Hahella sp. HNIBRBA332: one gene and its partner. The protein of the gene in region 1 binds, or shares a complex with, the protein of each later gene. Links are inferred from orthologs where the notes say so. Each region holds a gene or a part of one and is shown in the gene's direction. Other genes may lie near its edges. The genes, in order: O5O45_RS29570 and pabB.

Region 1 (3,092 bases):
GCTACGACACCATCCGCTACATTGAACCGAAGCTGGCCAAAAGCACGCCGCCGGACCCACTGGGCACGCCGGATATTCTATTGATGGTGTCGGATGAGCTGGTGGTGTTCGATAACCTGAGCGGCCGACTAATGTTGATTCATCATGCCGACCCCGGCGCGGCGGAAGCCAGCGAACGCGCCCAGGCCCGCCTGGATGAGCTGGAAACTCTGTTGCGACGTCCTATTCCCGAGCATAACCTGCACGTACAGCAGGACCTGCAGATCGCGGAGGAGGATTTCGCCTCCGGTTTCACGCAGCCCAACTTCGAAGCCGCCGTGGAAAAGATCAAGGAATACGTGCTGGCGGGAGACGTGATGCAAACGGTGATATCCCAACGTATGTCCGTCCCCTTCACCGCTGAGCCCATCAACCTGTATCGTTCCCTCCGCTGCCTCAACCCTTCTCCTTATATGTACCATCTGGATCTCGGCGATTTTCATGTGGTCGGCTCCTCACCGGAAATTCTGGCGCACCTGGAAGACGGCGTCGCCACCGTGCGGCCCATCGCCGGCACTCGCAAACGGGGAGCGACAGAGGCGGAAGACAAAGCGCTGGAAGAAGAACTGCTGGCGGACCCAAAAGAGCTCGCTGAGCACCTGATGCTGATCGACCTGGGCCGTAACGATGTCGGCCGCGTCAGCGATATCGGCAGCGTCGAACTGACCGACAAGATGGTGATCGAGCGCTACTCCCATGTGATGCATATCGTCTCCAACGTCACCGGCAAACTACGCCAGGGCCTGAGCGCCATTGACGTACTGCGCGCCACCCTGCCCGCCGGTACGCTGAGCGGCGCCCCGAAAATCCGCGCCATGGAGATCATCGACGAACTGGAGCCCGTCAAACGCGGCGTTTACGGCGGCGCTATCGGATATCTGTCCTGGAACGGCAACATGGACACCGCCATCGCTATTCGCACAGCGGTTATCAAGGACAAGACGCTTTATATTCAGGCCGGAGCTGGCGTGGTCGCCGATTCCGTGCCGCGCCTGGAATGGAAGGAAACCCTCAACAAAGGCCGCGCCGTATTCCGGGCCGTGGCCATGGCGCAAAAAGGGCTATGAGCCTTCTATCACATGACGGCGAATATACAGACAGAATTTTGAGGGTTTGAACATGTTGGTGATGATTGATAATTACGACTCTTTTACTTACAACGTCGTACAGTACCTGGGCGAGCTGGGCGCTGACGTGCGCGTCTACCGCAACGATGAGATCACGATAGAAGAAATTGAGGCGCTGCAACCGCAGCATTTGGTGATTTCCCCCGGCCCCTGCACCCCCAATGAGGCGGGGATTTCCGTCGCGGCGATCAAGCATTTCGCCGGCAAACTTCCTATCCTGGGCGTATGTCTGGGCCATCAAAGCATCGGCCAGGCGTTCGGCGGTGAAGTGATTCGCGCCGGCAAAGTCATGCATGGCAAGACCTCCAAGGTGTATCACAATGACGTTGGCGTATTCAAAGGCCTCAACAATCCGTTTGAAGCGACCCGCTATCACTCACTGGTGATCCGCTCGGACAGCCTCCCGGATTGCCTGGAAGTCACCGCCTGGACCCAGAATGAAGACGGCGGTCTGGAAGAAATCATGGGCGTGCGTCACAAGGAACTGGCGATAGAAGGCGTGCAATTCCACCCGGAGTCCATTCTCACGGAGCAGGGCCACGACTTACTGCGCAACTTCTTGCAGCAATCGGTCAACCGCTAAGCCAGAGATCAGCCAACGGCGTAAGCTTAGGTTTAATTGCGCGCCGGATAAGAAAACAACATAGTCTAAAAACTACGAGGAATTGCGCCATGGATATCAAAGCCGCTATCGCCAAAGTTGTCGATAGAAAAGACCTCACCACCGAAGAAATGATTGAGGTCATGCAGCAGATCATGACCGGACAGGCCACTCCCGCACAGATTGGCGGGTTCTTGGTGGCGCTGAGATTCAAAAGTGAAAGCGTCGGCGAAATCACCGGCGCCGCCCAGGTCATGCGCCAGCTGGCCAGCAAAGTCGACATCAATGATCCACACCTGGTGGACACCTGCGGCACCGGGGGCGATGGCTCCAACCTGTTCAACGTCAGCACCGCCGCCGCCTTCGTGGTGGCCGCCGCCGGCGGTAAAGTCGCCAAGCACGGCAACCGCAGCGTCAGCAGCCGCTCCGGCAGCGCCGACGTACTGGAAGCCGCCGGGATCAACCTGGATATGAACACCGAGCAGGTCGCCCGCGCCATCAAGGAAATCGGCGTTGGTTTTCTGTTCGCCCCGGCCCACCACAGCGCCATGAAGCACGCGATCGGGCCTCGACGGGAAATGGGCATCCGCACCATCTTCAACATGCTCGGCCCCCTGACCAACCCCGCCGGCGTGACCAAACAGGTCATCGGCGTATTCAACCCATTGCTGTGCCTGCCGCTGGCGGAAGTCCTGCAACGGCTGGGCAGCACGCACGTTCTGGTTGTCTCCGCCGCGGACGGCCTGGACGAAATCAGTCTCGCCTGCGAAACCCACGTGGCGGAACTGAAAGACGGTAAAATCACCGAATACACGCTTACTCCAGAAGACGCAGGAATCATGCGCCGCTCTCTGGACGGCCTGACCGTGACCAGCGCCGAGGAAAGCCTGAAACTGATTGAAGCAGCGCTGACCAAAGCGACGGATCAAACGTCACAAAAAGCCCGGGATATTGTCGCCCTGAACGCCGGGGCGGCGATTTACGCCGCAGACCTGGCCCGCTCCTTCCAAGAAGGCGTGGAAATGGCCCAGGACGCGATTGGTTCCGGGCTGGCCTTTGCTAAACTAAAAGAGCTGGCCAGTTTTTCGGCCTGCTTTAAGGAAGAGGAATAAAGGTCAACCTATGAACGACACGCCTACGATTCTGAGAAAGATCATTGACCGTAAGAAACAGGAAGTGGAAGCGCTCAAGTTGCGCCAGCCTTTGTCCGTTCTGAAAGACGGCCTGCACCGGGCGGGCCCGGTGCGCGGCTTCGCCCGCGCCATCGAAAAGCGGTTTCAGCACAATGCCCCGGCGGTCATCGCTGAGATCAAGAAGGCCTCTCC
Region 2 (3,236 bases), 3.6 Mb from region 1 along the record:
GCAGCCAGAGGAGCCGCAGCAATAGCAGATACCAAAACTAATTTTTTCAGGCCTTTCATTAAAATTCTCCTAATGTTTATTTTTTTAATTTCAGGAAACTCTCGTGAGCTTCAGATTACCGCTCAGTAATCAAACAAATTGTTTGACAACCGACCGAATAATTCTGAGCGATTGTTAATTTAGTTTACGCTTCATTGGTTTTCCGTGATTACTCTCACAGTTTCCATATTATTAATACGCGCCTAGAATTCCATTTAAAAACAAACAATTAGCGTCTAAGTACAACCGCCTGAGCATTGTGAAACGTTTCGTTTTTGTTTGATTTGTGTTTCACAATCACGAGGCCAGTGTAGGGTTGTGTTACTGACGAATCCGTGAATGAAATCACAGAAATCATGCCGTTTGTTAAGAAGTGTTAACAGGTAGACACTATTTAGCCATCTGGCCTATATACGGTCCGACAAGGCCCGCCCAAACGCGCCTCTCAACCAGTCATTCCTGCTGAAACCCCTCCCTCTTAGACTCAGCTAGCCGGAGAGTTGTGACCGACTTGGAGCCGCAGTCAGAGAACTAAAAGCGTGAGCAACTTCAAATATGCGCGCGCTGACACTACAATTCGGCAGTCTTTTGAGACCAGTCAGACCAATGGACGTAAGACAATAAGAAGTCCGGCCGCGAAACGCCGCCGTCCGAGCGCCTGAAAAATGGATGCCGGAGGGTTAAAATGTCGGATTAATGAGCCATTGGCGCTTATCGGGCGCCGGAAGGGGCGTTTTTTAACCAGGCCAATATTTGTTGATGTCAGTTTTCACCATTCCCTACGCAGACTATAACGCCGTCATTCACTTGCTAGCTTCCCGTCCCGGCTTTTGCTGGCTGGACTGTCGAACCCAAGAAGGTCGCGCTTTTGAAATTATCGCCTGCGATCCGGAATGGATGGCCCGCAGCCAAGGAAACGCTCACTATATCACCCGTTCCAATGAGACGGAGACGCCAATCTCTTACGCCGACCTGCTGGCGCTCGCCCAGCAACCCCGCGCCGTTCGGCCAACGCCCTGCTTCAAAGGGGGGCTGATAGGGTTCATCAGCTATGAGTTTGGACGCAATCAGCTGCTTGGCGACCGCAACTGGCGTCGAGAGTCCGAGTTTCCATCCGCCTGCATCGGGGCTTACGAGCACTATTTGATCGTGGAGCACGATAAAAAGACCATCACCGGTTTTGGCGCATCAGCGTTCCAAACCCTACTGAAGCAACAGCGCCCCGCTACAGACACTTTCAACGTCACTCGCGCAATTTCTCCAGATTGGCGCTACGAACAATACGCAAATGAATTCGCCAGAATCAAAGAGTACATTCTCGCCGGGGATTGCTATCAGATTAACCTGACACAGCGCTTTTCCGGCGCCTATACAGGCGATCCTTTAGACGCTTATATCAAAGTCAGACAGGTAGCCAAGGCCCCCTACTCCGCCTTTTTCCGCAGCGGCCAGGGAGACCTGCTTTGCTTCTCGCCGGAAAAGTTTCTTACGGTGAACGGTCGCGATGTCGTCACCAAGCCGATCAAAGGCACCCGCCCACGCGGAGCCAGCGCCGTCGACGACTTTCGCCACATAGAAGACCTTACGTCCAGCCCCAAGGACCGGGCGGAAAACGTGATGATTGTCGACCTGCTGCGCAATGATCTGGGCAAGATTTCAAATATTGGTAGCGTTAAAGTCGAGAAGCTCTGCGCTCTGGAAACCTACAGCAATGTTCATCACCTGGTCAGCACGGTGACATCCACCCTGCGCGACGATGTTTCGCCTTTCGCCGCCCTTATTTCCTGTTCGCCAGGAGGATCGATTACGGGCGCGCCCAAAAAGCGGGCGATGGAAATTATTGATGAGTTGGAGGGCCATGCTCGTAGCGCTTACTGCGGCAGTGTTTTTTACCTGTCCAATGATGGCCGCATGGATAGCAACATAGCCATCCGCACCATGACCTGTCGGCAAGGCGACATGCATGTCTGGGGCGGTGGCGGCATCGTCGCGGACTCCAACTGCCTTGCGGAATACAATGAGTCCGTTGTGAAAATCAGACACATCGTTGAAGCCCTCGGCGGAGATCTACCCGGCAAACGTGAAGATTAGTTCGTCACCAAACGGCTGGCTTTAATAAATTCCTCGCGTAGTTCATCGTAGGTATGCACTGCCGGAAACTGTGGATATTCAGCAATAACGTTGTCGGGCGCCTTGAACAATATGCCGGCGTCCGCCTCCGCCAACATAGTGGTGTCGTTGTATGAATCTCCCGCCGCAATCACACGGTAATTCAGACTGTGAAACGCCCGCACCGACATCCGTTTTGGGTCCTGCTGGCGCAACGCGTAATTCGTCACTTTGCCGCTCTCGTCGACCTCCAAGCGATGACACAACAATGTGGGCCAGCCTAGCTTTTCCATCAACGGCATGGCGAACTCATAAAAGGTATCAGACAAAATCACCACCTGAAATCGGCGCCGCAGCCAGGCGACAAACTCCTGCGCGCCAGGAAGCGGCTCCAGCGTGGCGATAACGGCCTGTATATCCGGCAACCCATAGCCATGCTCGTCAAGGATTTTCAACCGCTGCTTCATCAGCACGTCGTAGTCCGGAATATCCCGGGTCGTCGCACGTAGAGCTTCTATCCCTGTTTTTTCCGCGAAGGCGATCCATATCTCGGGTATCAACACGCCTTCCAAATCCAGACACGCTAGTTCCACGGCTCACTCCTGTCATCTTTATTCACTTAAAAGTTACAGAAACCAAACGCCTACGCCGCTCGTTTCAGGCGTGACACAGCGCCCCACAGCATCCCAGGCCAGTCCTGCATTTCCTAAAAAACGCCTTAATCATAAGGGTTTAGCAGGGGGTTGCATATTCGATGAATAAAGCTAAAATCGATTAAAGATGTAAACAAGATTTCACATAAGTTTACGAAAAAAATAACAAGATCAAACTATAGAGGAGAGTCCGATGTACATCAGCGCAAAAAAGCTGGCTGGTCTGGTTGCGTTTAATGCGTTAGGGTTAACTCTGACGTTAGTTTTGGCGAATCAAATTCTTTAATCACCTCTTACTCGAATAATTAGCCACGTCCCGGTTTGCTGTCCGGGACGGCTGTCTGACGTCCCTCTATAGCCATAGCCGCCTCCTTTCGCAGAATATCCAGCTTAACTTCCTTCGCCAGCAGGAATGCCTTTGCTCGGATTATGGAT

What was found.
Region 2: the proteins of O5O45_RS29570 (region 1) and pabB are in contact, whole or in part, in a solved structure (PDB 8RP0), measured with the Escherichia coli proteins. The link is inferred for Hahella sp. HNIBRBA332 from one-to-one orthologs.

Annotation. Positions count from the first base shown.
Region 1 is NZ_CP132203.1:6,627,397-6,630,488, reverse strand. What follows is about bases 189-2,953. They hold O5O45_RS29570 (anthranilate synthase component II), read left to right. Parts: upstream 189-1,158; coding sequence 1,159-1,749; downstream 1,750-2,953. Other genes in these bases: trpC (indole-3-glycerol phosphate synthase TrpC), read left to right, coding at 2,890-2,953; trpD (anthranilate phosphoribosyltransferase), read left to right, coding at 1,839-2,879; trpE (anthranilate synthase component I), read left to right, coding at 189-1,106. Also shown: more of trpE, read left to right, coding at 1-188; more of trpC, read left to right, coding at 2,954-3,092. UniProt on the Escherichia coli protein: Part of a heterodimeric complex that catalyzes the two-step biosynthesis of 4-amino-4-deoxychorismate (ADC), a precursor of p-aminobenzoate (PABA) and tetrahydrofolate.
Region 2 is NZ_CP132203.1:3,029,312-3,032,547, forward strand. The notes cover bases 56-2,964. They hold pabB (aminodeoxychorismate synthase component I), read left to right. Parts: upstream 56-798; coding sequence 799-2,130; downstream 2,131-2,964. Other genes in these bases: O5O45_RS13420 (DUF6160 family protein), read right to left, coding at 56-59; thrH (bifunctional phosphoserine phosphatase/homoserine phosphotransferase ThrH), read right to left, coding at 2,127-2,741. In the rest of the region: more of O5O45_RS13420, read right to left, coding at 1-55. UniProt on the Escherichia coli protein: Part of a heterodimeric complex that catalyzes the two-step biosynthesis of 4-amino-4-deoxychorismate (ADC), a precursor of p-aminobenzoate (PABA) and tetrahydrofolate.